Variovorax paradoxus: one gene and its partner. The protein of the gene in region 1 binds, or shares a complex with, the protein of each later gene. Links are inferred from orthologs where the notes say so. Each region holds a gene or a part of one and is shown in the gene's direction. Other genes may lie near its edges. The genes, in order: trxA and trxB.

Region 1 (14,582 bases):
AGATGGTGAGAGGCAGGTAGTAGAAGGCCGCCTTGCCGCCGACTGCGATGGAAATCTTCGTCTTCTCGAGTTTGGCTTGCGCAAAGACCCGCGGCAGCGCAACTGCTGCGGCAGCGACTGCGGAGGCGGTGATGAGGGTTCTGCGATGGAGCATGGAGCGGTCCTGCGGGCTCTTTGATTCTGGTGAACTGAATCGAGCTTAGGGGTGCGCCCACGTTGCCTGCATCGGGGTCATCCCGTGCGGGTTTTTACGTAAACATGAAGACCTCTACGAGGCCTCTTCCGATGGCTTGGTGCGCCTATCGCGCGACGAAAAGAATCGCGATGTTGACCAGGAATCCGAGTGCCCACACTGCGCTGCGCACGCTGCCGATGCCCTTGATGTACACCGCGATGTAGATCACGCGCAAGACGACATATGCAGCCGCAAGCATGTCGAGCCTTGCCTGCGCCGCACCGAGCTGATGCGCAATGATCACCGCGCCGATGAAGAACGGCAGCCCTTCGAAGCTGTTGGCCTGCGCGCTGTTCGCGCGTGCGCGCCAGCCGCTCTGCTTTGCGGCCCAATCGCGCGGCTGGATGTTGTCGCGCGGCCCGAAGCTGCCGACCTTGGCGATCCATGCCGCCAGGTACGGCAGGCCGCAGGCAATGAACACGCACCAGTAGGCAATCGTCAGCAGTGAAAGAGTCATGTCGGTTGTCTGTGCCTACCTGCGGTCTACCAGCGCATGCGCGATGGTGCCGAGATCGACGTATTCGAGTTCGCTGCCCGCCGGCACGCCGCGCGCAAGCCGTGTCACGTTGAGGCCGCGCTGCTTGAGGGCTTCGCCGATCACGTGCGCGGTGGCTTCGCCCTCTGCCGTGAAGTTGGTGGCAAGGATCACCTCGCTGACCGTGCCGTCGAGCGCGCGGTCGAAGAGCTTCTGCAGGCCGATGTCCTTGGGCCCGATGCCGTCGAGCGGACTGAGCTTGCCCATCAGCACGAAGTAGTAGCCGCGGAATGCACCCGTGCGCTCGAGCGCGGCCTGGTCGGCGGGCGTTTCGACCACGCAGAGCTTGCTCGCGTCGCGGCGCGGGTCCAGGCACACGTTGCAGACCGGCGCCTCGGTGAAGGTGTTGCAGCGCTCGCAATGCCGCACGTTGCCGGCCGCCTGCTGCAGGGCACGCGCGAGCAGCTGTGCGCCTTCGCGGTCGTGCTGCAGCAAATGAAAAGCCATGCGCGAGGCCGACTTCACGCCGACACCGGGCAGGCGGCGCAACGCATCGACCAATGCGTCGAGCGAACTGGCGTCGGCCATCAACGGCTCAGAACGGCAGCTTCATGCCGGGCGGCAGGCCCGGCATGCCGGCCGTGAGCTTGCCCATCTTCTGTTCGCTGGTTTCCTCGGCCTTGCGCACCGCGGCGTTGAAGGCGGCGGCCACCAGGTCTTCGAGCATGTCCTTGTCGTCGGCCAGAAGGCTCGGGTCGATGGTGATGCGCTTGACGTCGTGCTTGCAGGTCATCACGACCTTGACCAGGCCGGCACCCGATTCGCCTTCGACCTCGATGGTGGCCAGCTCTTCCTGGGCCTTCTTGAGGTTGTCCTGCATTGCCTGCGCCTGCTTCATGAGGCCGGCCAGTTGTCCTTTGTTGAACATCGTTGGTCCTGATTGTTGGTTGGAAAAAATGGGGAAGGATAAGAGACGGCGCTCAGGCGGGCTTGAGCGTTCCAGGCACGATCTTCGCATCGAATTCGCGCATCAGCATCTGCACCTCGGGGTCGTTGCGAATCGCCTCTTCGGCCACACGCTGGCGTTCGTCGGCCGCGTGCTTGTTGCGGCGCGCGGGGCTGTCGACCACGCCGCCGATTTCAATCGCCAGCTTCACGCTGTGGCCCAAGGCCGCGAGCGCGTCGGCGAGCTTCTCGCGCGCCGAAGGCTGGTTGAGCAGTTCACGCTCCACGCGCAGTATCCACTGGTCGACGTCGCGCGCCACAAGTTGCGACTGCAGCGCAAGCTCGCGCGCCAGGGCATTGATGCTCTCGGCCGCAATCATCTGCGTGACGGTGGCATGCCAGAAATCGCCGTCTTCGCTGGGGGGAATGGGCGCTGCGGGGGCGCGCTGCCCGTCGGGCCGAGGCACGTCCCGCTGGCCCGGCGGCGGCTGTACGCGAATCGGCACCGCGAGCACCCTGGGGCTGTCTTCGCCAATCGGCGCCTCCGCCGAAGGGGGCGGCCTCGGCGGCCCGCCCTGCCGCACCGGTTCGCTCACCACCGCAAGGCGCTGGCCCGCCGGTGCCGCATCGGCTTGCGGGGGCACCGGTGCGGCAGCCCGAGCGGGTGCCTCGGCTACCGGTGCAACCCGAGCCGCAGGTGCCGCCGTGGGCGCCAAAACCGCCCGTGGGGCGTCATTCAGAGTTTTTTTTTCCGCTGAAGCCGAAGGGGCCGATGAGGAAGTGGCCGCGCCCGAAGGCTTGAAGGCCAGCAGCCGCAGCAGCACCATCGTCAGCGCCGCATACTCGTCGGGCGCCAGGCCCAGCTCGCCGCGGCCGTGCAGGCACAGGCTATAGAGCAGTTGGGTTTCGTCTGCCGGCATCAGCGATGCCAGGCGGGCTGTATCGGCCGCATCGGGGTCGGTGGCCGAATCGGCCGACTCCGCGCGCGAAGGCACCGCCTGCAGCACGGCCATGGCCTGAAGCACGGCCGTCATTTCTTCCAGCGTAGAGGCAGCCGACATGCCGTCGCGCCGCAGCGCCTCGGAGGTATCGACCACCGTTTTGCCGTCACCCAGCGCCAGCGCCTCGATCAGCTTGAACACATGGCCTCGGTCCACGCTGCCGAGCATCTGCCGCACGCCGGCTTCGAGCAGTTCGCCGTTGCCGAAGGCAATCGCCTGGTCGGTGAGCGACAGCGCGTCGCGCATCGAGCCACGCGCCGCGCGAGCCAAAAGGCGCAGCGCCTGCGGTTCGGCCGGTACCTGTTCGGTCTGCAGCACGCTCGTCAGGTGTTCGAGCACCGTTTCAGGCGCCATGGGCCGCAGATTGAACTGCAGGCAGCGCGACAGCACCGTGACCGGCACTTTCTGCGGATCGGTCGTTGCCAGCACGAACTTGAGGTATTCGGGCGGCTCTTCGAGCGTCTTCAGCATCGCGTTGAACGCGGTGTTGGTGAGCATGTGCACTTCGTCGATCATGAAGACCTTGAAGCGCCCCTGCACCGGCTTGTAAACCGCCTGCTCGAGCAGCGACTGCACCTCGTCCACGCCGCGGTTCGAGGCCGCGTCCAGTTCGGTGTAATCAACGAAGCGGCCCGAATCGATGTCCTTGCAGGCCTGGCACACCCCGCAAGGCGTGGCCGTGATGCCGCCCTGCCCATCCGGACCCTGGCAGTTGAGCGACTTGGCCAGGATGCGCGACACCGTGGTCTTGCCCACGCCCCGCGTGCCGGTAAAAAGGTAGGCGTGATGCAGGCGCTGCGTGGTCAACGCGTTCTCGAGCGCCTGCACCACGTGCCCCTGACCGACCATCTCGCCAAAGGTTTTCGGACGGAACTTGCGAGCGAGCACGAGATAAGACATTGGGGGCATTCTAAAAGGCGCGGAGCCGGTCCCCGGCCCTCCCCCGCAATCTAAAAAGCCCTGCCTTTTTCGCGGGATACCGCGGAGCCGGCTCCGCCGGCCGCCGGTATAGCCCGCCAGCAGAGGGGTGGGCGAAGCGACACGAAGTGCGCGCAGCCTGGGGGGTTACAATAAGTGCTGACGGGCCTCCCTGCATGGTGAAGTGGCCAACCGGGTCAGGTGGGGAACCAAGCAGCCCTAACTGCGTAGTCAGTGCCAGGGGTAAGGCTCGTCAACCTAACATCAAAAAACCGCGAGTTCTCAAGACAAGAACTTGCGCGTTGCAAGAGGGGCTCTAAGCCCCACTCCCACCCTCACGCGCTTCCCGCGCCGACCAGCATTTCGCATGGCCCGACGAAGCCTTCGCTGCCTTCGAACTGGCGCAGCGCCTCTTCGATGGCATCCCAGGTGCTCGCGCGCTCGGCCTCATCGAGCCCGACCATCATCTGGTGCAGCGCTCCGAAGGACTCGCGTTCGAAGCGCACGCATTCGGCCGCACTCGCCAGCCGCACCGGCGACGGCACCCGGCGCACTTCGATGTCGCGCAAGCCGGCTTTGGCAAACGCGGCCTCGAGCGCGCCCTCGGCACCGAGCGAAAAGGGCCCGGGCTGACCCGGCAGCGGCGCAGGGAGCCGCGCGCGTTCGCGAATGATCTTCACGGGGATCGAGAAGAACGCGTTGCGCTCGGGGGTCGAGTAGACGACCGCCGACACCCGCCCGCCCGGACGCAAGGCGCGCCGCATGCCGGCAAGCGCGCGCTGCTGGTCGGGGAAGTAGATCAGGCCCACGCGGCTGATTGCCGCGTCGAAGCTGCCGGCAGGCAGCGTGTCGAGCGCCTCGCCGTCGAGTTCGAGGGTCTCGAGGTTCGACAGTCCCGCGGCCTTGGCATCCGCCGCCGCGCGCTCAAGCAAGGCCGGCGCGATGTCGGTGGCAAGCACGTAACCACTGGCGCCCGCGCGCCGCGCGGCACCGATCGACTGCTCGCCCGCGCCGGCGGCAACGTCGAGCACCCGGCTGCCGGGCCCGATGCGGGCCAGATCGAACATGGTTTCCGTCGCATCGCCCAGCCAGCGGCCGAGAAACGGTCCCCAGCGGTGCCAGGCCTCGGCGGCGGCCTGCCACTGAGCGCGCGTGGTGGTCTTGAAGGCGGCGGCGTTGAATGCCGGCGCGGCTGTGGCGGTTTCCATGATGTGTCTCCATCGAGTGAGGGAGTCTCAAGAATGGCCGCGCGGCCCAAGCTTCGCCAGTCCAGAATTTGTACTGGCCTCGGCGCGCCTCAAGGACTAAATTGACGCCATGATCGACTACGGCCAGTTTTGTACTGTGGCGCGCGGCGCCGAGGTGCTGTGCGAGCGCTGGACGCCGCTGGTCGTGCGCGAACTGCTGTGCGGCAGCACGCGCTTCAACGACATCCGGCGCGGCGTGCCGCGCATGTCGGGCTCGCTATTGGCCCAGCGCCTGCGCAAGCTGGAGGAAGTGGGCGTCGTCAAACGGGTTAATGGCGACGGAAGCACGGCCGAATACCACCTGACCGCAGCGGGCGAGGAGCTGCGCCCCATCGTGATGGCGCTGGGCCATTGGGGTGCGCGCTGGATCGGCAGCCGGCTCAAGCGCGACCAGCTGGACGCCGGCTTCCTGATGTGGGACGTCCGCCGCTTCGTGCGGATCGACGAGTGCCCGCGCGCACGCTGCATCGTGATCCACTTCCGCTTCACCGACGCGCCCGACGGCGAGCGGCGGTGGTGGCTGGTCGTCGACCAGGGCAGCGCCGACCTCTGCCGCGACAACCCTGGCGAGGAGCCGACGCTGATTGTCGAATCAACCGTGCGGACGCTGACCGAGATCTGGACCGGCGACCTCGACGCCGGGGCTGCGTTGCGCGAGCGGCGCTTGCGCGTCATTGGCACTGAATCCGATACCCGCGACCTGTGGCGCTGGCTGGGGCGCAGTGTTTTTGCCGACACCCGGGCCGCAGCGCGGCTCTGAGGCTTGCCGCGCCGCAGCCGGGATAAACCGTTAGACGTTCAGCCGTTTGATCGCTCCGCGCGCCGCGGCCGCGCCGCTGGCCATGGAGGCCGTCAGCAGGTAACCGCCGGTCGGCGCCTCCCAATCGAGCATTTCCCCCGCAAGGAACACGCCCGGCAATGCGCTTGCCATGAGCCCTTCGTCGAGTGCATCGAAGCGAACGCCGCCCGCGGTGCTGATGGCTTCATCGATGGGGCGCGCCGCAACCAGGCGCAGCGGCACGGCCTTGATGGTCGCCGCCAATTGGGCAGCGTCTTGCATGGCCTCGCGGTTCAGCACTTCGTGCAGCACACCGGTCTTGATGCCTTCCAGGCCGAGCCGGCTCTTGAGGTGGCTGCTGAGCGAGCGGGCGCCCCGCGGATGGGTGACGGCAGCCAGCACCTGCTCGGCACTTCGGTCGGGCAGCAGATCGAGCAGCAGCGTGGCGCTGCCGTGCGCGGCGATCTCGTCGCGCAGGAATGCCGATGCTGCATAGATCAGGCTACCCTCGATACCGGTGGCAGTCGCAACGAACTCGCCCTTGCGCGCAAAGCGGCGGCCTTGGCTGTCGGTGAATGAAATGGCGACCGACTTGAAGGGCTGGCCCGCAAAGCGGCTGGAGAAATGTTCACTCCACCCTGCTCCATCGAAGCCGCAATTGGCGGGCAGCAGCGGCGCGACGTCGACGCCGCGCGCCTGGAGCCACGGCGCCCAAGTGCCGTCGGAGCCCAGCCGCGCCCAGCTTGCACCACCGAGCGCGAGCACTACCGCATCGGCCTTCACGGTGGCTTCACCGCCCGGGGTGGCAAACCGCAGCGAAGCCGCAGCTATCGGCGCATCTCCGTCGACAAGCCAGCGATGGCGCATATGAAACTGCACGCCCGCTGCGCGCAGCCGCTGCAGCCACGCACGCAGCAACGGCGCGGCTTTCATGTCGGTCGGGAAGACGCGGCCCGATGTGCCCACGAAAGTCTCGATGCCCAGGCCTGCTGCCCATTGGCGCACCTGCTCCGGTCCGAACTGGGTGAGCATGGGTTCGAGCTGTGCGCGCCGGTCGCCGAACCGGCTCATGAAGATGTCAAAGGGCTCCGAGTGTGTGAGGTTCAGCCCGCCGCGGCCGGCCAGCAGGAACTTGCGGCCCACGGAGGGCATGGCGTCGTAGACGTGCACCTGCACGCCGGACGCGCTCAAGACTTCGGCCGCCATGAGGCCGGCAGGTCCGCCGCCGATCACGGCAACGGTATGGGAAAGAGTCATTCGAGATGTACCAGTTCGCCCTGCCCGGTCAGGAACGCGGCGCGCACCGTGGCACCGGGGTAGGCATGTTGCACGGCGGCGCGGTAGCGCTGCATCTGTGCGATGAGTGCCGCGTCGCGCTCGGGGCGAGCGGCAGATTTGTAGTCGAGGATCCACCAGGCGCCGGTGATGCGCTCGCGCACCAGTCGGTCGATGCGCAACGTTTCGCCTTCGTGCACCAGAGTGACTTCATTGCCGTGCCAGTCGATCATGCGCTCATTCCACGCCCATGCCCCGGCGCCGCCGCGAATGCGCTCGGCGAGCACCGCGGCGCCGCGTGCCTGCTGCGCATCGAGCAAGAACTCGCGCGCGGCGGCTCGCACGTGCGCAGCCGGCAAGGGCTCGCCCGGCTCGGCCCATTCGAGCAGACGGTGCATCGCCTGGCCGAACGCGGCAGCGCGCGCATCGACGGTAGTGTCAGCGGCTTTCTTGATAGCCACGGGTTCCTTGACCGCTGGCGCGAGCACCGGCATCTGCTTCATGGGGAAGCTGCCTGTGCCGGAAGCCACCGGCAACACGATCAGCGGCTCGTCGGCTTCGACGGGTTCGCAGATCGATTCGAGCCGCGTCCACCAGCTGCCCTCGTTCGCGCGGGCCGGCTGCACCGACGACAGCACAAGGCGCTCACGCGCCCGGGTGGTCGCCACATAAAGACCGTTGAGCTCCTCACGGTGGCGTGCGCGCTGTTCTTCTTCGAGCAATGTGGTGGCGCAGCCCGGCGGCGTTTTCTCGCTTGCCAGGAACACGAAGCGCGTGGGTGCACTGTCGCTCCCCTTCCATTCGACCAGCACACCCATGGTCTGGGCGCGCGGCGGCGGCGCGTCGCAGTCGAGCATGAGCACGGTGTCGGCCTCGAGGCCCTTGGCGCCGTGTACCGTCAGGAGTTGCACCGCATCTGGCACCGCGACGGACGGTGCCCTGACGCCCCCGGCGCGCAATACGCGCACCAGCGCATAAGGCGTGGCGTAGCGGGCGCCTTCGATCTCGAGCGATGCCGCCAGCAGCCCGCGCAGATTGGCCAAGGCACTCTGTCGCATGGCCGAGGGCATGGCGGCACCGAACCTGGCGAGCACATCGCCATCGTGAAAGATCGCATCGAGCGCATCGTGCGGGGGCAACGCAGCAAGCCAGCGCCGCCACTGCTTGAGCTTGGCGCCCGCCTCGACCAGTTCCTGCGGCAGGTCTTCGCCCTTTTGAATCAACGCGAACCAACTCGACGAAGGTTGCTCGCGCTGGCGCAGCGCCAACTGCACCAGCGCATCGTCGCCGATGCCGAACAGCGGCGACTTGAGCGCGCGTGCCAGGGAGAGGTCGTGCGCGGGCGATACCAGCGCATCGATCAGCGCGACCACGTCCTGCACTTCAGGCGCATCGTGCAGCTCGTTCTTTTCAGGTTGCTGCACGGGAATGTGCCGCTGACGCAGCGCGTCTTGCATGGCGGACAGCCGGTTGCGGCGTCGCGCCAACACCATGATCTGCCGCGGCGGCGTGCCGTCGGCAATGCGTTGCGCCACCCAGCGCGCGGCCTGTTCGCATTCCTTTTGCAGCAACTGCTCTTCGGGCAACACGCGCGGCGTAACGAGGCTGTCGCGCCAATGCAGCATGCCGTCGTCGGCAGGTGCTGCTGCGGCCGTGCTGACTGCATCGCGGTCGATGGGCGGGAGCTTGAGCAGTTCGCCCTCGTCGCTCCGCTCGGTGGTGTGTGCGCGGTAGCCGTCGAATTCTCCCGCCTCTTGCGCGGCCAGCATCGCCTGGTTGACAAGACCGACTACCGCACGCGCGTTGCGGTGGGTGTGGTCGCAGTTGAGCAGTTCGCCGCCCAAGCCTTCGCGCACGAACTTCTTGGCAGCGATGAACACCTGCGGCTCGGCACGGCGAAAGCGGTAGATGCTCTGCTTCGGGTCGCCCACAATGAAGACGCGCGGTGCCTTGCCGCCCGCGCCGGTGTAGGCGCTGAGCCACCCGTAGAGCGCCTGCCACTGCAGCGGGTTGGTGTCCTGGAACTCGTCGATCAGCAGATGGGCGATGCGTGCATCGAGCCGCTCCTGCACCCAGCCCGACAGCGCCGACTGGCCGAGCAGCAATTGCGCGGCCTGCTCGACGTCGTTCATGTCGACCCATCCGTGCGCGCGCTTCACGTCGGCAAAGGCGGAGACGAGGATGCGCGTAAGGCGCGTCATGCGCTGCTGGTAGAGCCACGCCGCGTGCTGGGCCTGCGCCATGCACAGAGTCTGGAGCTCGGCTTCGGCTTCTTGCGCGGCGGGGTATTTCTGCAGGTTCTTGGTGAGCCGGTCTTCCGTCGCGACGAAGAAGTTCTTGCGCAGGTGCGCCAGGGCGGCGGCGCGCGATTCCCGCGGCGGTTCGCCGGTGCCGAACACGTCGATGATCGCCTCGGCGGCCTTCTGCGGCGTCTTGTTGGCCTCTCGGCCGAGCGCTGCGGCGCGATCGAGCCAGCGGCGCCTGACAAGGTCTCCATTCAAGGCATCGGTCGGTTCCCCGAGCCCTGCGAGCGACGGATGCATGGCGCTGAAGTGCTGCACGGCCGACGCCGGATCGGACAGCGAAAACTCGACACGGCGCGTGAGCGCTTCGCCCAATGCCTTGGCGGTCTGCGACCGGCCGTAGGTGGCCACGACGGCGTAGTAGTCGGCCAGCGCCTCCTTGTCGGCCGTCACGGCTTCGAAGAACGGGCGCCAGGTGCGCGCGCGCGCCTCCGCATCATCTTCGAGCAGTTCGTAGTTCGCGGGGAGGCCGAGTTCGCGCAGCACCGCCAGCGGCGCGTTGCGCAAAAGCCCCGCAAACCAGGCGTGAAAGGTGCGGAACTGCACCGGCCGACCGCCTTCGAGCAACCGCCTGTAGAGGCCTTTCAGGCGCGGCACGGCGGCAAGTGCCGCCGGGGGATCGACACCGCGCATCACGAGTTCGCGCACCAGCTCTTCGGGGCTGCGCTCGGCGAACTGCTCCAGCCATTGGTCGAGCCGCTCGCGCATCTCTCCAGCAGCCTTCTTGGTGAAGGTAATGGCCAGGATCTCGTGCGGCTCGCAGGCGGATTCGCCCTCTTCGAGCAGCGCGCGCAAGATGCGGGACACCAGCATCCAGGTCTTGCCCGCACCGGCGCAGGCTTCGACCGCAACGGAGCGGCGCGGATCGCAGGCGACGGTGTAGAACGCCTCGCGCGTGACGTGCCGGCCGTTGTGTTCGTAGGCGGCGCCGTTCATCGGGCAGGCCCTCCAGCCACAGCGTCAGTCGAAGGCGGAGGTTGTTCGATTTCCCAGAAGTCTTTTCTGCAAAGCCCCCGTGCGGCGCAGTAGTCGCAGATGGCGCCCTCCCCCAACGGCGGGAGCGCCGCACCCTCGGCGATGCGGGTGAAATCATCGAGGATGCCCGCGACCAGCGCATCGCGCGCCTCCACCACCACGGGCTGTTCGACGGTCTGCGTGCCGGACGATTTTTCGCCGACGTTCACGTAGGCGGCGCGCAGCGTGTCGTCAGCCACCAGCGCGGCATAGAAGGCAAGCTGCGTGTCCTCGGTCGGATCTTTCACGCGCTCCTTGGTGACCGCGGCCGATTCGGTCTTGTAGTCAATCACGAAGGCCTGGCCGTCGGGCATGCGGTCGATGCGGTCCAGCCGGCCGACCAGCTGCAGGTTGCCCAGCGGCTGCTCCATCCACGGTTCCGATTCGGCGAAGACCGCGCCGCTTGCTTCATGGCCGGCAAGCCACTGCAGGTAACCGTCGCGTACCGCCGGCCAAGCCGCGGCGAACGGCAGGAACTCGGCGTCGGAGAGCGCGAACTCGTGCGTGGCGCGCTCGGCCGCGGCGGTGATGTACGCCACGCGTTCCGCCGTGTCGTCGGTGGGGGTTTTCTTCAGCGCCTCATGAAAGTGGCCCAGCACGGCATGCAGCCAGTTGCCGAAGTCGCGCTTGTCGACCTCGGCGTCGAGCTCGTCGGCACTGCGAAGGCCCAACTGCCGCAACGCGAAAAAGCGGTAGGGACAGCGGCGCAGGTCTTCGTAGACGCTGGTCGAAATGTTCCGCAGCGGCAAAAGCGCTCCAGAGGGCGTCGGGTACAAGGTCGGCTGCAGCGCAACATCGCGCGGCGTGCGTGGGTCCGGCGCCATTTGCAACGCATGGTCGAGTTGCAGCGACTGCACCAGCGGGCTCGGCCGCACGGGCTCGCCGCTGGCATCGGATTGGCGCCAGAGCAATTCGCAACAAGGGTTGCACAAGGCCGCGGCCCAGGCCGAACGTTGCGCGGCCTCGAGCGTTTCGCGCGCGGGCAGGCCGAGTTCTGCGCGTTGGGCGGCGCTCCAGTTGCCAGGTGGCTCGGGCGAGGCAGGCAGGCGCCGGTCGTCGCACCCGGGAATGACCACCGCGCCGAACGCCCGGCCCAACAGCTGGTGCAACGGCAACACCACCACCTGGGGCACGTCGCCGCCGGCTGGCGGCACAAAGCTGGCGTCTTCGAGCACGTCGCGCACCCAGGCGGTGAACTCGGCCAGCGTATGGCGTCCACCGGGAAATTCGTCGTCGTCGCCGTGCGCGCCGGCATCGAGCCACAGGGCACCGATCACCTTGCCACCGGCCATGTCGGCGGCGAGCGGCTCCCACTGCCCGCCGGCTTCGAGCAGCTCGCGCAAGGCGCGAAGCCAGTCTGCGAGCGGTCTGGAACGGGCCAAGGCCATGCGGCGGCCTTCCACGGCTTCGGTGAAAGGCAGCAATGCGATGTCTTGCGGCTTTTCGCTGCGAGCGGCCTGCCCGCACCAGGCCGACCACTCGCGCACGCCTTCGCGCCGCAGTCGCGCCTCGAGCGCCTGAACGGCGAGCGCATCGCCGTCGGCGCTGCTCTTGAGCCATTCGAGCACCTGGTCGCTGCCGGCGTCGTGCGCGCAGGCGCGCAGTGCACTCATCACGGTGGCGGCGGCGCGCGTGGTGGAAAGCTTCCAGCCGGTTTCGTCGTGCGCCGTGATGCCGTGCGCCTGGAGCTGTGCGCCGATGCGGCGCGTGAGCGCGCGGTCGGTGGTGATGAGCGCGACCGGCGCGCGGCCCTCTGCCAAGTGCCGCAGCACGCAGGCGGCGGCCAGTTCCGCCTCGTCCTCCAGGTCGTCGGCAACGTGCGCGCTCGCAGCCGCGGCGGGTGGCGCCGTGGGCACCAGCGAGAGATGAATCGCGCGGTCGCCCCACAGATTGCACAGCGTCTGCGTGAGCGGATCGGTCTGGAAGCCTTCGAGCACGATGAGCGCATCGACCTGCTTACGCACGTTCTCGCGCAGCAGCACATCGGTGGCATAGCCCGAGTTGGCGGCCCAGGCCACCGCAACACGGATCAGCGCGCTTTCGATGCGGAACCACTCCGACTCGCTGCCCGCTTCGGCCACGTGGGCCGCCTTCTGCGCCCATTCGCTGCCGCGCTCTTGCGGCAACGCCGCGGCCGCCAGCGGAGCCAACTGGTAGGCCAGCTCGACCACGCGGCCCGCCAGCGCAAAGCGTTCGGCGGCAAAACCGGCCTGGGAGAGCAGCGCCTGGGCCGTGACCAGGTCGCGCGCCATGTCGAAGGCAATGTCGTAGCCCGTGGGCAAGAAACCGCCCGAACTGCGCGCCCAGTTGCGCGTGGTTTCGAACCGCGGCACGAAGCCCGCGCTGCCGCAGCGCCCCCACATGCCGCGCGCGACTCCCATGAGCTGCGCATAGGGCACCAGGACCACGGTGCGCGCCGCGTGCAGCTGCCGCTGTGCAATAGCGGCGGCAATGCGCGCAACCACGCCGTCGGCGGGGTCGCACCACAGGGCCTGGACGGGGTGGCCTTCGTTCATGTTCTATCGAGAGGTTGGAGGGCGTGGGGCGCGACGCGCAACGGGCTTTTGCTATCGGCGCCATAGCGTTCCCGCACGGCACCCCACCCCTTGGTTTCTGTCACAATGACCAGCACTTTAGCTGCACCGAAACTCTCCGCGCACAAGGACACATCACATGGCCAGCGACCTGATCAAACACATCTCCGATTCTTCCTTCGAAGCCGACGTGCTCAAGTCCAGCCAGCCCGTGCTGGTCGACTACTGGGCCGAATGGTGCGGCCCCTGCAAGATGATCGCACCCATCCTGGATGAAGTGTCGACCGCCTACGAAGGCAAGCTGCAGATCGCCAAGCTCAACGTGGACGAAAACCGCGACATTCCGGCCAAGTTCGGCATCCGCGGCATCCCCACGCTCATGCTGTTCAAGGACGGCCAGCTCGCCGCCACCAAGGTCGGCGCCATGAGCAAGGCGCAACTCACGGCCTTCATCGACCAGCAGCTCGCCTGAGACATTTCAACCGGCCAGCGCGCAATGCGTTGGCCGGGCGATTTTTCCTGTCATAATCTCCCACAGATCACCGGCCCTTTCAGGCAACCGGTTCGAGTTCCCCGGTTAGTGAAGCAGTTCTCGCTTCACGTTTAACCTCCCCCCGTTTTCCGATCGATTACCCCGCGAGGGGTCATTCCATGCACTTAAACGAACTCAAGGCACTCCACGTGTCTGAAGTCCTCAAGCAGGCTGAAGCGCTTGAGATCGAAAACGTCGGCCGCATGCGCAAGCAAGAGCTGATGTTCGCGATCATCAAGAAGCGCGCCAAGGCCGGCGAGCAGGTCTTCGCCGACGGCGTGCTCGAAATCCTGCCCGACGGCTTCGGCTTTCTGCGCAGCCCGGACACCAGCTTCACGGCCAGCACCGACGACATCTACATCTCGCCGAGCCAGGTGCGCCGCTTCAACCTGCACACCGGCGACATGATCGAAGGCGAAGTGCGCACGCCCAAGGACGGCGAGCGCTACTTCGCGCTGACCAAGCTCGACAAGGTCAACGACGGTCCGCCCGAGCAGAACAAGCACAAGGTGATGTTCGAGAACCTGACGCCGCTGTTCCCCAAGGAGCAGATGAAGCTCGAGCGCGACGGCATCAAGAGCGACGAGAACATCACGGGCCGGATCATCGACATCATCGCCCCCATCGGCAAAGGCCAGCGCGCCCTGCTGGTGGCGCCGCCCAAGAGCGGCAAGACGGTGATGATGCAGCACATCGCCCACGCCATCAGCGCCAACTACCCCGAAGTGCACATGATGGTGCTGCTGGTGGACGAGCGGCCTGAAGAAGTGACCGAAATGCAGCGCACCGTGAAGGGCGAGGTCATTGCCTCGACCTTCGACGAGCCCGCCGCGCGACACGTGCACGTGGCCGAAATGGTGATCGAGCGCGCCAAGCGCCTGGTCGAGCTCAAGAAAGACGTGGTGATCCTGCTCGACTCGATCACCCGCCTCGCCCGCGCCTACAACAACGTCGTGCCCTCGTCGGGCAAGGTGCTGACCGGCGGTGTCGACTCCAACGCGCTGCAGCGCCCCAAGCGCTTCCTGGGCGCGGCGCGCAACGTGGAAGAAGGCGGCTCGCTCACCATCATCGGCACCGCGCTGATCGACACCGGCAGCCGCATGGACGAAGTGATCTTCGAAGAGTTCAAGGGCACCGGCAACTCCGAAATCCACCTGGACCGCCGCCTGTACGAAAAGCGCGTGTTCCCGTCGATCCAGCTCAACCGCAGCGGCACGCGCCGCGAAGAGCTGCTGCTCGCCCCCGAGATCCTGCAGAAGACCCGCATCCTGCGCCAGCTCATGTACAACATGGACGAGATCGAGTCGATGGAGCTGATGCTCAAG
Region 2 (14,783 bases), 1.2 Mb from region 1 along the record:
GGCGTGCCTTCGGCAATCTGCTTGCCGTAGTCGAGCACGGTGACGCGGTCGCACAGGCCCATGATGAGCTTGACGTCGTGTTCGATGATCAGGATGGTGCGGTCGTCCTTGCGGATGCGGTCGATCAGTTCGCGCAGCAGCACCTTCTCGGTGGAGTTCATGCCGGCGGCAGGCTCGTCGAGCGCGATGAGCTGCGGGTCGGTGGCCAATGCGCGCGCAATTTCGAGCCGGCGCTGGTCGCCGTACGAGAGCGTGCGCGCCTTGTAGTCGGCGAACTTGCCGATGCCCACGTAGTCGAGCAGCTCCTGCGCGCGGTCGGCAATGGCCTTTTCCTCGGCCTTGAACGAACGCGTGCGCAGCATGGCGCCGAACACGCCCGAATGGGTACGGATGTGGCGGCCGACCATGACGTTCTCGAGCGCCGTCATTTCGGAGAACAGGCGAATGTTCTGGAAGGTGCGCGCAATGCCGGCCTTGGCCACTTCATGCACGGCCGTGGGCTGGTAGGGCTTGCCGGCCAGCTCGAAGCTGCCGCTGTCGGGCGTATAGAGCCCGGTGATTACATTGAAGAACGTGGTCTTGCCGGCGCCGTTGGGGCCGATGAGCCCGTAGACCTGGCCGCGCTTGATGGTGATGCCGACGTCGGAAAGGGCCTGCAGGCCGCCGAAGCGCTTGGAAATTCCGCGAACGTCGAGGATGGTGTCTGTCGTCATGTTGATTGCTTCCTTTGGCTCACGGATTGATCGACATGGGACGCGAAGCCGCACCCGGCAGCTCGTCGGCGGGTGTCTCGATGCCGGGCGCATGGGTCTGGAGCGAGCCCGGGGCCACGGGGGCGTCCGGGGCCACGCCCTTGCGCTGCAAGGTCTTGCCATGCTCAGGCGAAGGCCAGAGGCCGCGCGGACGCATCAGCATGATGACGATCATGGCCAGCGCAATGAAGAGCTGGCGCAGGATGGACGCGTCGAGGCGGCCGTCAGTCATGGCCTGCAGCGGGCCGGCCACATAGCGCAGCACTTCGGGCAAGGCAGCCAGCAGCACGGCGCCGAGAATCACGCCCGGCAGGTGGCCGATGCCGCCCAGCACCACCATGGCGACGATCATCACCGACTCCATGAGGCTGAACGATTCGGGCGACACGAAGCCCTGAAAGGCCGCGAACATGGCACCCGAAACGCCGCCGAAGCTGGCGCCCATGCCGAAGGCCAGCAGCTTCATGTTGCGGGTGTTGATGCCCATTGCCTTTGCGGCGATTTCGTCTTCGCGGATGGCCATCCAGGCGCGGCCGATGCGGGAGATCTGCAGGCGGTGCGAAATGATGATCGTGGCGATCACCAGCGCAAGGAACAGGTAGTAGTAGAGCGTGACCGACGAGATCGTGAAGCCGTCGAACTTCCATGCCTTGCCGAGGTCGAGCCCCCAGAATTTGATGGAGTCGATGGCGGTGATGCCCTTGGGTCCGTTGGTGATGTTGATCGGCTGGTCGAGGTTGTTCAGGAACACCCGGATGATTTCGCCGAAGCCGAGCGTCACGATGGCCAGGTAGTCGCCGCGCAGCTTGAGCGTGGGCGCACCGAGCATCACGCCGAGCACCCCCGCCACCACCAATGCCAGCGGTATCACGATGAGCAGCGAGGTGTGCAGCCCGTTCGGGAACATGGCCTTGAACCACGGAAAGGTGTCTGAAAGGTGCGACGAGCCCATGAGCGCGAAGAGGTACGCGCCCACGGCAAAGAAGGCGACGTAGCCCAGATCGAGCAGGCCGGCGTAGCCGACGACGATGTTCAGGCCAAGCGCCAGCATCACATAGAGCAACGCGATGTCGGCGATGCGCACCCAGGCATTCCCCTGGCTTTGCAGGAAGATCGGCAGTGCGAGCACCGCGACGACGCCGAGGATGTAGAGAGCGAGGTTCTTGCTGTTCTTCATGGTGTGCTGCTCCTCAGGCCCGATCCGCCACGCGCTCGCCGAGCAGGCCCGAGGGCCGCAGCGTGAGCATGACGATCAACACGATGAAAGCGAAGATGTCGCTGTAGTTGCTGCCGAGCACGCCGCCGGTGATCGCACCGATGTAGCCGGAGCCGATGGCTTCGATCAACCCGAGCAGGATGCCGCCGACCACCGCGCCGGCCAGGTTGCCGATGCCGCCGAACACCGCCGCGGTAAAGGCCTTGAGGCCGGGCAGGAAGCCCATGGCGTGCTGCGCAATGCCGTAGTTGGAGGCGTACATGACGCCGGCAATGGCCGCGAGCACGGCGCCGATGATGAACGTGGCCGAAATGACCATGTCGGGGCGGATGCCCATGAGCGCCGCGACGCGCGGGTTCTCGGCGGTGGCGCGCATGGCGCGGCCGAGCTTGGTGTAGTTGACCAGCCACATCAGCACCACGAGCGAGAACGCCGTGACGCTCAGGATCATGACCTGCGTGGGCGAGATCACCGCGCCGCCCACCTCGATGGGCGTGGTCGAAAGCAGGTTGGGATACGCCTTGTTGGTGGGCTTCCAGATGATCATTGCCAGCGTCTGCAGCAGGATCGACATGCCGATGGCAGTGATGAGAGGCGCGAGCTTGGGGCTGTTGCGAAGGGGCCGGTAGGCAACCTTTTCGATCACGAAGTTGAGCGTGGCGGCCACCACGCAGGCAATGACCAGCGAGATGATGAGGATCAACCAGCCGGGCGTGCCGGGCATCGATTCCTGCATGAGCCCGATGATGGTCCAGCTCGTAAGCGCCCCCACCATCAGCACTTCGCCGTGCGCAAAGTTGATCAGATTGATGATGCCGTACACCATTGTGTAGCCCAAGGCTATCAAGGCATACATGCTGCCGAGGACCAGACCGTTGATGATCTGCTGCAGCAATATTTCCATAACGCGTTCCTATTTATTGCACCGTTGCAGGGTGCCATTCACCCACCGTGGCACCGGTTTGGCACCTTGGCTTGATAAGCAAAAAACCAGCCAACATGTGTCGCTGGCTGATTTGTGGGCGGGATTGTAAGCACGCGCCAGCGCCGATTTGGTGCGCGCTCACCGGGGTTTACCCGCTCAAGTCATGCTATATGTAAGTGAAGCCATGCATCGCACGCACGCCAGCGTGCATGCGGCAGGTTACTCGTCGTGCTGGCTGTTGAGGCGGCGAAGTTCGCGCAATTTTTCTGCTATGCGGATCTCGAGGCCGCGTTCCACAGGCTGGTAGAAAACCTGGCCCTCTAGGCCTTCGGGCAGGTAGCGCTCGCCGGCGGCAAAACCGCCCTCCTCGTCGTGCGCGTAGCGATAGCCCTTGCCGTAGTCGAGCTCCTTCATGAGCTTGGTGGGGGCGTTGCGCAGGTGCATGGGCACCGGGCGCGTGCTGTCCTTCTTGATGAGCGCGCGCACGGCGTTGTAGGCGGTGTACACGGCGTTGGACTTGGGCGCCATGGCCAGGTAGATCACGCACTCGGCCAGCGCCAGCTCGCCCTCCGGCGTGCCGAGCCGCTCGTAGACCTCGGCCGCGTCGAGCGCCAGCCGCAGTGCGCGCGGATCGGCCAGCCCGATGTCTTCGCTGGCCATGCGCACCAGCCGCCGCGCCATGTAGCGCGGGTCGGCGCCGCCGTCGAGCATGCGCACGAACCAGTAGAGCGAGGCGTCGGGGTCGCTGCCGCGTACCGATTTGTGCAGCGCGCTGATGGTGTCGTAGAACTGCTCGCCGCCCTTGTCGTAGCGCCGCATGCGCTCGCCGCGCACGCGCAGCAGCCATTCGTCGGTGATGTTGTCGAGCTTCTCGGCCTTGGCCGCCACGGCCAGCGTTTCGAGCGTGTTGAGCAGGCGCCGCGCATCGCCGTCGGCATAGGCGACGAGCCGATCGACGGCCGCGCCTTCGATGGCGGGCACGGCCTGAATGGCCTGCGCCTTGGCCACGATCTGCTTGAGATCGGCCTCCGTGAGCGGTTGCAGCACATACACCGCCGCCCGCGAAAGCAGGGCCGAGTTGACCTCGAACGACGGGTTTTCGGTGGTGGCGCCGATGAAGGTGAAAAGCCCCGACTCCACATGCGGCAGGAACGCGTCCTGCTGGCTCTTGTTGAACCGGTGCACCTCGTCGACGAAGACGATGGTCCGTTGCTGCTCAAGGCCGTCGCGCGCCGCGGTGGCGCGCTCGACTGCCTCGCGGATGTCTTTCACGCCGCCGAGCACGGCGCTGATGCTCAGGAACTGCGCATCGAAGGCGTCGGCCATGAGGCGCGCAATGGTCGTCTTGCCGGTGCCGGGCGGCCCCCAGAGAATGCAGGAATGCGGCTGGCCCGATTCGAACGCAATGCGCAGCGGCATGCCCGGCCCCAGCAGATGCTGCTGGCCGATCACCTCGCCCAGCGTCTTCGGACGCAGGCGCTCGGCAAGGGGTTGATGCGAACTGGTGGCCAAACCTGCCTGTCTGTCTGATCTGCTATTGCTTGATGACGTCGGCACCGGCCGGCGCCTTGAATTCGAACACATTGGCGTTGAGCGCCGGGTTCACTTCGACCTTGCTGAATTTGAGCACCGAGCGCTGCCCAAAGCTGTCGAGAATTTCGAGCGACGCCAGGGAGTCGCCCTGGAAACCCACCAGCACATTCTGCAACTGGCCGTCCTTGTTCTTGGGCGTCGCCTTCACCCACTGCAGGCCATCGCGCTCGGGCGCGGCCTCAAGCGTGAAATCGGCCTGCAGCGCGCGCACGTCGGGTGCCGCGGCAATCAAAGCGGCTGGCGTGGAGCCCAGCGCCTGCGACTGCGCACGCTGCGTCACCTGGTTCAGGTCGGCGTCGTACAGCCAGAGCGTCTTGCCGTCGGCCACGATGACCTGGGCGAACGGCTTCTGATAGTCGAATTTGAATTTACCGGGGCGCTGGAATTCGAAAGTGCCGTTCGATGTCTTGACGCGGCCCGGCTGCCCTTCGCGCGGCGGCGCGGTAACGGTCTGGGTGAACTCGGCGCGGCCCGACTTGACCGTCTTCACGAAGGCTTCAAGGCTCTCCATGCCTCCGGCCCAGGCGTTGGCGGATGAGAGAAGGCCGATCAACAGCCAATGACGAAATTTCAATTTGGATTCCTCGGAAAAGCAGTGGCGTTGACGCGACCTTACGCCGCCACGCATTGCGGCATGTGCGGGGTTTGATGAAGTTTTGCAACGTTATTGCAGCTTTTGCAACGTGCCTGTCGGCGCGTGACGCCTGGGCTCGCAGGTGTTTTGCCGGTTATTCCGCGCGTGCGGGCACCAGGATTTCGCGTTGCCCGCTGCCGCTCATGGCGCTGACCAGGCCCGCCTTTTCCATGTCTTCGACCAGCCGCGCCGCGCGGTTGTAGCCGATCTTGAGGTGTCGCTGCACCAGCGAAATGCTGGCCTTGCGATTCTTGAGCACCACCTCCACGGCCTGGTCGTACATCGGGTCTTTCTCGGCGTCGCCGCCCTCGCCCAGCATGTCGCCGTCGCCATCGACCGTGCCGCCTTCGAGCACGCCTTCGATGTAGTCGGGCTCGCCCTGGCTCTTGAGGTATGCCACCACGCGGTGCACTTCTTCGTCGCTCACGAACGCGCCATGCACGCGAATCGGCAAGCCGGTGCCGCTGGGCATGTAGAGCATGTCGCCCATGCCGAGCAGCGCTTCGGCGCCCATCTGGTCGAGGATGGTGCGGCTGTCGATCTTGCTCGACACCTGGAACGCGATGCGGGTCGGAATGTTCGCCTTGATAAGGCCGGTGATCACATCGACGCTGGGCCGCTGCGTGGCAAGAATGAGGTGGATGCCGGCGGCGCGCGCCTTTTGCGCGAGACGGGCAATGAGCTCTTCGATCTTCTTGCCGACCACCATCATCAGGTCGGCCAATTCGTCGATCACGACGACGATGTGCGGCTCGCGCTTGAGCGGCTCGGGATCGTCGGGCGTGAGGCTGAACGGGTTGTAGATGAACTCTTCGCGCGCCTTGGCTTCGTCGATCTTGGCGTTGTAGCCGGCCAGGTTGCGCACACCCAGTTTGCTCATGAGCTTGTAGCGGCGCTCCATTTCGGCCACGCACCAGTTCAGGCCGTGCGCGGCCTGGCGCATGTCGGTGACCACGGGGGCCAGCAGGTGCGGAATGCCTTCGTAAACCGACATTTCGAGCATCTTCGGGTCGATCATGAGCAGGCGCACGTCGCGCGCCTCGGCCTTGTAGAGCAGCGACAGGATCATGGCGTTGATACCCACCGACTTGCCCGAACCGGTGGTACCGGCCACCAGCACGTGGGGCATCTTTGCAAGGTCGGCCACCACCGGGTTGCCGATGATGTCCTTGCCCAGGCCCATGGTCAGGAAGGACTTGCCTTCGTTGTAGACCTGCGAGCCGAGGATTTCGCTGAGCTTGATCGACTGGCGCTTGGCGTTCGGCAGCTCGAGCGCCATGTAGTTCTTGCCCGGAATGGTTTCGACCACGCGGATAGACACCAGCGAGAGCGAGCGCGCAAGGTCCTTGGCAAGGCCGACGATCTGCGAGCCCTTGACGCCGGTGGCAGGCTCGATTTCGTAGCGCGTGATCACGGGCCCCGGAGAGGCCAGCACCACCCGCACCTCGACACCGAAGTCCTTGAGCTTCTTCTCGATCATGCGCGAGGTCATCTCCAGCGTGTCAGGAGACACCGTTTCCTGGCGCGCCTGCGCAGCGTCGAGCAGGTCGACCTGCGGCAGCTTGCTGTCGGGCAGTTCCTTGAAGAGCGGCTTCTGGCGCTCCTTGACGACGCGGTCGCTCTTGGGCACTTCGGTCATCGCAGGTTCGATCTGCACCGGCGGAGAGGGCACCCGCCGCTTGGGACGAGGCTCGATGCGCAGCTCTTCGTCGTCATCGAGCCCCATCGGTTCGACGGCACCGCCCGGTTCACGCGAGAACACGGGCTCCTCGGCTTCCGCGCGTTCGCGGGCGGCCTGCTTGCCCATGGCAATGTCGGCCGCCAGTTCGCGCTTTTCGCGGCGCAATTCAAACAGCGAGTAGGCGCGTGCGCCGATGCGCTCGGCAATCAGGCTCCACGAGAAACGGAACACCAGCGCCGAGCCGATCACGCCGGCGGCAATGGCCACCAGAGCCGAGCCCGTAAAGCCGAGCCAGCGCACGCTGGCGGGCCCGACCAGGTAGCCGAGCGCGCCGCCGCCTGAACCCGGCAAATACGATTCGAGCCGGTACAGGCGCGACCACTCGAGCGTGGTGCTTGCGCAAAGCAGCAACACAAGGCCGAACCAGAACGCCAGCCGGCTGCGGTTGAAGCGGCCGCGCACCGGCTGCTCGGCAGGCGCGGCCTCGCCGCCGCGCAGCCAGTTGGCCAGAGAAGACAGCCAGGCCCGAAGCCCTGCGGCCAGGCACCACCAGACGGAATAGCCCGCCAGGAAATAGCTGCCGTCGGCCAGCCATGCGCCGATGCGGCCCGCCCAATTCTTGATTTCCCCTCCGGTGCCGGAGGTCGACCAGGCTGCGTCCGAAGGCGTGAAGCTCAGCATGGCGAGCAGCCAGAACAGCAATGCGGCAAATCCCGCGATCAACGTGATTTCGTGAGCGAAGCGCATGGCGCGAACGCGCACCGGTTGCCCCTCGGCGGCCGAAGAAGATTGAAGCGTATTGAGCGAATAGGTCATGAGAAACACAGCACCCAGCGCTCGGAAGCGGCGGCTGGAGGCCTGAACACTACAACAAAAGCACGTGGCCGCCAGGAGCGTAGGTGACGACTCAGGTCAGCGACAGGAGCCGTTCCTTGACGAGCATGGAGCCATCGTCCTGCGTCTGCACAAATCCGCGCTCCTCCAGATCCTTCATCACGCGGCTCACCATCTCACGCGAGGCGCCGACCATTTTCGCAAGGTCCTGGCGGGAAATCTTGTCGCGCACCTTGAGGTTGCCCGCGCCGTCGTCAATGGCGAACTCGAGCAGCGAGCGTGCAACCCGGCCATACACATCCATGAGCGCAAGCGACTCGATCTTGCGGTCGGCATGGCGCAGGCGCTGCACGAGCCCGCGCATGATGTTGTAGGCCATGGAGGAGTTTTCGGGCAGGCAGCGTGCAAACGCGTCGCGGCCAAGCATGAGCACGTCGCACTGGATTTCGGTGCGCACCGTGGCCGAATGCGGCTCGTCGTCGATCAGGCTCATTTCGCCGATGTAGTCGCCCGGGTGCAGCGTCGCAAGAATCACCTCGCGGCCGCGGCTGTCGGCGCTGGTGACGCGCGCCCGCCCGGTCAGAATGATGTAGAGCGCATCGGACTTCTTGCCCTGCTCCACAATGATTTCCGCTCGCTTGAGACGCTTCTTGACGATCGCATCCGCGATGCTTGACGACTGAGAGGACGTCAGCGAAGCAAAGAGCGGAACGCGCCGCAGCAATTCAAGATTGGACAGCATCGACATTTATCAATCCCTGATACGGCGCGTGGGGAGCCCGTCCGCCGGCAAGCCGATGGATTACTACAATCGCGCGCATTGAAAACACCGTGCACCCGGTGTTGAACCGAGCGGTGATACTCCACATATATCGCTACCACCCTGAAAATGTACACGCTGAAGCAGCGCAAATCCTAGGTTTTCTACTCATGTCCGCACCCCAACACGCCAAGGTTTTGATTCTGGGCTCCGGCCCCGCCGGCTATACCGCCGCTGTTTATGCAGCACGCGCGAACCTCCAGCCTCTGCTGATTACCGGCATTGCCCAAGGCGGACAATTGATGACAACCACCGAAGTCGACAATTGGCCAGCCGACGTGCATGGCGTGCAAGGCCCCGAGCTGATGCAGCGTTTTCTTGAACACGCGGAGCGCTTCAAGACACAAATTGTTTTCGATCACATTAACAAAGTTGATCTAAGCAAGCGTCCTTTTACATTGACGGGCGACAGCGGCATTTACACCTGTGATTCTTTGATCATTGCCACGGGTGCTTCTGCCAAGTATCTGGGGCTCGATTCGGAACAGAAATTCATGGGCCGCGGCGTTTCGGCCTGCGCAACCTGCGACGGATTCTTCTACCGCGAACAGGAAGTCTGCGTGATCGGCGGCGGCAATACGGCCGTCGAGGAAGCGCTGTACCTCGCCAACATCGCAAACAAGGTCACGCTGGTTCATCGCCGCGACAAATTCCGCGCAGAGCCCATCCTGATCGACAAGGTCAAGGAGAAGGTGGCCGAAGGCAAGATCGTGCTGAAACTGCACAACGAACTCGACCAGGTGCTGGGCGACGACACCGGCGTAACAGGCATCCGGATCAAGAACACCCAGACCGGTGAAACCGAGCAGATCGACCTCAAGGGCTGCTTCATCGCCATCGGGCACCACCCCAATACCGACATTTTTCAGGGGCAGCTGGAAATGAAGGACAACTACATCCTGACCCGCTCCGGCCTGCAGGGTTTCGCCACGATGACCAGCATTCCCGGCGTTTTTGCCGCCGGCGACGTGCAGGACAACGTGTACCGCCAGGCCATCACGAGCGCGGGCACCGGCTGCATGGCCGCGCTGGACGCCCAGCGCTTCCTGGAGCAGGACGGCACACTCTAGACCCGGGCTGCGCCAAAAGGGCTATAATCCAAGGCTTTGCCGAAATGAGGCCGCCCTTGTGGTGGCCATCAGCGTTCCGGCAAGCCGGGGTACCGCCACCCGTTTCTGGCGAGGTCAAGCTGCAAAACACCTGCAATCTCCACGGTTGCGCCGGTGCCAGCTGTTCAAGAAAGAGTGTCCTCATGGCACGCGTATGCGACGTAACGGGCAAAGGCCCGATGGTCGGAAACAATGTTTCCCACGCCAACAACAAAACCAAGCGCCGGTTCCTGCCGAACCTGCAATACCGCCGTTTCTGGGTCGAAACTGAAAACCGTTGGGTTCGCCTGCGTGTTTCGAGCGCCGCGTTGCGCCTGATCGACAAGAACGGCATCGACGCCGTGCTCGCAGACCTGCGTGCACGCGGCCAAGCTTAAGGAGCTGAATCATGGCAACGAGCAAAGGCGGACGCGAAAAGATCAAGCTGGAATCCACCGCGGGTACCGGCCACTTCTACACGACCAGCAAGAACAAGAAGACGATGCCTGAAAAGATGTCGATCATGAAGTTCGACCCCAAGGCGCGCAAGCACGTCGAATACAAGGAAATCAAGCTGAAGTAATTCAGCACTGGTTCCACCCAAACAAAAACCCCGCCGGGCTTGCCCAGCGGGGTTTTTTGTTGCCCCCTTCTTCCCCTCCCCTCGGCGCAAAGACCGGGCGTAAAAAAGCCGGCTCGGAGCCGGCTTTTATAAGGAGCGCGTTTCCCCGCCTCTTTTGATCGATCAGGCCCGTGCTGCGCGCAGACGCGTAGAGAACTCGCGCAGGCCGGCAATGCCGCTGGCTTCTGCGCGATGGCACCAGGCGGCCAGGTCGGCAGCCAGTTGCTCGCGCGATTGCGAAGTGTTGAGCCAGAGCTGGCGCAGCTCTTCGCGCATCGTGACCATCTTGTCGATCACCGGGTGGGCAGCACGCGCCTGCACCAAGTGCGTGCGGGCCGATGCCGGCACCTTGTCGTCGTCGCGATGCAGCCAGTTCTTGGCCGCCTTGAGCACCGAGATGTCTCCGCCCTTGGTCTTGAGCGCAATCAGCTCGGCCTTGGTCACGCGGCGCATTTCGCGGGCGTAGCCGGCCATGACTTCGTAGCGGTTCGCAATGACGGCCTCGAGCGTCTTTTCGTTGGCCACGGGCTGGATGTCGCCCATCTGCATCTTCGGCGGCACCTTCTTGACCTTGGCCCAGCCGATCGCCTGCATCATCTGGATGTAGACCCAGCCGATGTCGAATTCGTACTTCTTGACCGAAAACTTGGCCGACGTGGGATACGTGTGGTGGTTGTTGTGCAGCTCTTCGCCGCCAATGATCAAGCCCCAGGGCGAGACATTGCGGCTGGCGTCGGGCGCCTCGAAGTTGCGGTAGCCCCAGTAGTGGCCGATGCCGTTGATGATGCCGGCGGCGGTGATGGGAATCCACAGCATCTGCACGGCCCAGACGGTCAGGCCCAGCGCGCCGAAGAGCGCCAGGTTGATGACCAGCATGAGGCCCACGCCTTGCCAGCTGTAGCGGGTGTACAGGTTGCGCTCGATCCAGTCATCGGGCGTGCCGTGACCGTAGCGGTCCATCGTTTCCTTGTTCTTCGACTCGGCGCGATACAGCTCGGCGCCGCGCCAGAGCACTTCGTCGATGCCCTTGACCTGCGGGCTGTGCGGATCTTCCTCGGATTCGCACTTGGCGTGGTGCTTGCGGTGAATGGCGACCCATTCCTTGGTGACCATGCCGGTACCCAGCCAGAGCCAGAAACGGAAGAAATGCGAGGGGATCGGCCCCAGATCCATTGCCCGGTGCGTTTGCGTACGGTGCAGGAAGATGGTGACCGCGGCGATCGTGATGTGCGTGGTGACGAGCGTGTACAACACGATCTGCCACCATGTCAGGTCCCACAAGCCGTGACCGAGCCACTGGAGGGCCGCGCTCAAAACGGCAGAGTCAGGAATCAACATTGAATTAAGTACTCCATGGCCACACGAAGGTGCAGCCTTCAGTTAACCCACGATTTTAAGGTGGCAAGGCCAAAATGAGGCCTTTTACCCTTCCTTAATAGCGCAGATTTACCCTACTTTGGAGTGCCGAGCCTATTTGCGGTTCCACACCGCCGCAAAGAAACCGTCCGTGGCGTGGCGGTGGGGCCATAGCCGCAGGTAGCGGCGTCCGTCCTCGCCACCCGCGCAAAGGGCCTCGAAACCCTCCACCTTCAGGCCCTGCAGCAGTTCCGCGGCGTCCTGGGGCACGAAATCGGGGTTGGCGGCGCCGAAAGCCTCGGCAATGGCCTCGTTTTCCTCCGGCAGCACGCTGCAGGTGGCATAAATGAGACGCCCGCCTGATTTCAGGAGGCGTGCCGCGCTCTGGAGGATGGCCGCCTGCTTGACCGTCAGTTCCTCGACCGACTTGGCCGATTGGCGCCATTTCAGGTCGGGATTGCGCCGCAGCGTTCCCAGGCCCGAACACGGGGCGTCGACCAACACCCGGTCGATCTTGCCGGCCAGGCGCTTGATGCGGTCATCGCGCTCGTGCGCGATGGCTGCCGGATGAACATTCGAGAGCTTGCTGCGCGCCAGCCGTGGCTTGAGCGCATCGAGCCGGTGCGCCGACGTGTCGAAGGCATAGAGCCGGCCGGTGTTGCGCATCGTGGCGCCAATTGCGAGCGTCTTGCCGCCTGCGCCGGCGCAGAAATCGACCACCATTTCGCCCCGCTTGGCGTCCAGCAACAGGGCCAGCAACTGGGAACCCTCGTCCTGCACCTCGACGGCGCCTCGGGCGAATGCGTCCAGCTTGGTCAGCGCCGGCTTGCCGTCGATCCGCAAGCCCCATGGCGAGAACGGCGTTACTTTGGATTTGATAGCAGCCTTGGCAAGCTCCGCCTTGACTTCCGCCCGCTTGTCGGTGAGCGCATTGACTCGAAGATCGAGCGGCGCGGGCTGCTGCAGGCTTTCGACCAGCGGCCAGAAGCCGTCACCGAGCTGCGCCTTGAGCGGCGCGACCAGCCACTCGGGCAGGTTGTGGCGATGGCGTTCCAGCAGGTCTTCGGGCTTGACCGCATCGCAGTTGTCGAGCCAGCGCTTTTCGGTGTCGTTGAGCGCGCTTTTCAGAAAATCGCGTGGGCCATGAAAGCCCAGGATCGCCATGCGGCGCTCCTTCGAACCGGTGCCCGAGGGCGACAGGTGGTCGAACAGGAGCTTCTTGCGCAATACGGTGTAGACCGTCTCGGCAAGGGTGGCGCGCTCGCGGGGGCCGAACTCGCGGTGGTCGCGAAAAAAGCGCGAAACGACCTGGTCGGCCGGGTGATCGAATTTCAGGACAAGGCCGACCAGATCGGCGGTGGCCTCCAACAGGGCTTTGGGGTGCATGCCCCGATTGTCTCAGCCGGACGGCCCCCTACGCCCCGCGCGTCCAGATCGGCCCGAAAGCCTGCCGTTCGATATCGGCCAGCGTGGGCGAATGCCCAGCCCACAGAACCAGCGCTGCCCCCGGCAGGCTCAAGGTGTGCTCGAGGTGGCGGCAAAGCTGCCAGCGGTCTTCGTCGTCCATGCCCGGCAAGTCGACGAACACGATGTAGGCACGGCGCCACGGAAACTCGCGCAGCGTCTTGCGCACCAGCCAGGCGCGCGAAATGGGAAGGCACCGCGCCAGGTCCGCCTGCAACTCGCCCAGTTCATAGTCGCTCAGGTCATGCCGTGCGATCTGGCTGAAGAAGGGCGTTTCGGTGATCTCCTCCCAGGCCCGAGCCTCGGCTTCTTCCGCCTCCTTGAGGCGGCCGCGCCACAGCTTGAGTGCTTCTTCGTCGTGAGGGCCGGCATCGGGGTTCTCGAGTGCGGCCACGGCGCTTTTTGCGGCCCACCATCGGCTGGCGGCACTGGATCCATGCAAGCGCTCGAGCACGGCAAGGCGTGCTGCGCGATCGCGCACGGGGAGCATCTGGGACAGCCCCCGCAAGGCGCCGGCATGCTCGGGCGAGACCTGAAGCGCGCGTTCGTACCGAACCCGCACCGGCGCCGCCGGATCGAGCCGCCGCTCGGAATCGGCCCATTCGACGAGTTCGTCAGGCGTATTGCGCTCGCCCCGCGCCGCAAGAAGCTCGACGCGCTCCCGGATGCGGGACCGGTGCGCATGGTGCTGCTTCCAGTCGCTCGCATGGTTGCGGCGCCACTGGCTGTCGAAATGCGCGATCCATTTGGTACTGTCGGCCAGCATGCCCAGCGCCGGCTCGGCCGACCAGGGCGGCACCACGGCCTTCTGGCCGAGCGCTTCGAGCCGGTCGCGCAAGACCGGATGGGTGTCTTCGAGATCGCTGACGCGCCGCATGGCCTCGCGCAACGCACGGCGCGCGAATTCGTCGCTGGGCGGCGTTGCAGCAAGCTCCTTCAGCGCCTTGAAAGGGCCCGGCGGCTGAGGCTCCCTTTCGGCACGGGCCCAGTGCGAAGCCCAGAACTCATCGGCATACCAGCTCGCCTTGATGGCAATTTCCGTCAGCGCGGCCGCGGCGACGGTCGTGCCCAGGAGCCGGCCCGAAATGCGGTCGGCCTCGTACTCGTCTTGTCGCGCGAGCGCGAAAGTGCGAGCCGCAAAACGCGGAAAGTACCAGCGGAAAAAGCTCTGCGACACCAGTGCCATCACGCCTTCGTCGCGCTGGAGGCTGGCGTCGAGCTTGAGCCACGACAGCCGCGTGCGGTAGATCCAGGCGCTGAGCTTGCCGTGGTTGCCGCGCAGGTGTCCGTACTCATGCGCAAGCACCGACAGCAGCCGCCGCCGGTCCAGCATCATGAGCAACGGCAGCCCGATGCTGAGGGAATTGACCGCGCCACCAAACAGTCCGAAACGCGGCACCTGCCGGATGCTGGCGTTGAATTCGTCGTCCAGGTAAACGCGGTGAACCGGCGGGCCCTTGATCTTCTTGCGTATGCGGTCGAGCGCCTCGAACAGCGCCGGCGCATCCGCGCGCGAAAGCTCCCGCCCCTCGGGTTCGTCGAACCGCACCCAGAGCGCGCGCAGCGTGGCCCAGAGCAGGCCCAACGCAAACAGAGCCAGCCAGCCGCGCCCGAAACTGAAGCGTCCCTGTCCGGCCGACAGCGCAACCCAGGCGATGATGCCGACGGAAAGTGCCAGGCAGGCCAGCACCCAGAGATAGCCGAGTGCGGCAAACGCCGCAACGCTGCGCCGGTAGCGGGCACTGTCGTCAGCGCTGGCATGCTCGCTCAGGCGGACAAGGTGAACAAAATCAGCGCG

The links.
Region 2: the proteins of trxA (region 1) and trxB are in contact, whole or in part, in a crystal structure (PDB 1F6M), measured with the Escherichia coli proteins. The link is inferred for Variovorax paradoxus from one-to-one orthologs.

The regions. Positions count from the first base shown.
Region 1 is NZ_CP046622.1:2,630,084-2,644,665, reverse strand. The notes cover bases 11,863-14,530. They hold trxA (thioredoxin TrxA), read left to right. Parts: upstream 11,863-12,864; coding sequence 12,865-13,197; downstream 13,198-14,530. Other genes in these bases: rho (transcription termination factor Rho), read left to right, coding at 13,377-14,530; GOQ09_RS12210 (PD-(D/E)XK nuclease family protein), read right to left, coding at 11,863-12,707. In the rest of the region: GOQ09_RS12260 (ABC transporter substrate-binding protein), read right to left, coding at 1-154; GOQ09_RS12255 (MAPEG family protein), read right to left, coding at 300-692; recombination mediator RecR, read right to left, coding at 708-1,298; GOQ09_RS12245 (YbaB/EbfC family nucleoid-associated protein), read right to left, coding at 1,306-1,638; dnaX (DNA polymerase III subunit gamma/tau), read right to left, coding at 1,691-3,556; GOQ09_RS12230 (class I SAM-dependent methyltransferase), read right to left, coding at 3,910-4,782; GOQ09_RS12225 (winged helix-turn-helix transcriptional regulator), read left to right, coding at 4,892-5,581; GOQ09_RS12220 (TIGR03862 family flavoprotein), read right to left, coding at 5,612-6,856; GOQ09_RS12215 (UvrD-helicase domain-containing protein), read right to left, coding at 6,853-10,113; more of GOQ09_RS12210, read right to left, coding at 10,110-11,862; more of rho, read left to right, coding at 14,531-14,582. UniProt on the Escherichia coli protein: Participates in various redox reactions through the reversible oxidation of its active center dithiol to a disulfide and catalyzes dithiol-disulfide exchange reactions.
Region 2 is NZ_CP046622.1:1,405,680-1,420,462, reverse strand. Bases 7,677-10,545 are described here. They hold trxB (thioredoxin-disulfide reductase), read left to right. Parts: upstream 7,677-8,565; coding sequence 8,566-9,525; downstream 9,526-10,545. Other genes in these bases: GOQ09_RS06520 (DesA family fatty acid desaturase), read right to left, coding at 10,289-10,545; rpmG (50S ribosomal protein L33), read left to right, coding at 9,953-10,126; rpmB (50S ribosomal protein L28), read left to right, coding at 9,708-9,941; GOQ09_RS06540 (Crp/Fnr family transcriptional regulator), read right to left, coding at 7,709-8,383. Also shown: GOQ09_RS06570 (ABC transporter ATP-binding protein), read right to left, coding at 1-713; GOQ09_RS06565 (ABC transporter permease subunit), read right to left, coding at 733-1,929; GOQ09_RS06560 (branched-chain amino acid ABC transporter permease), read right to left, coding at 1,943-2,872; GOQ09_RS06555 (replication-associated recombination protein A), read right to left, coding at 3,113-4,405; outer membrane lipoprotein chaperone LolA, read right to left, coding at 4,428-5,060; GOQ09_RS06545 (DNA translocase FtsK), read right to left, coding at 5,215-7,617; more of GOQ09_RS06520, read right to left, coding at 10,546-11,503; GOQ09_RS06515 (RsmB/NOP family class I SAM-dependent RNA methyltransferase), read right to left, coding at 11,636-12,907; GOQ09_RS06510 (M48 family metallopeptidase), read right to left, coding at 12,936-14,783.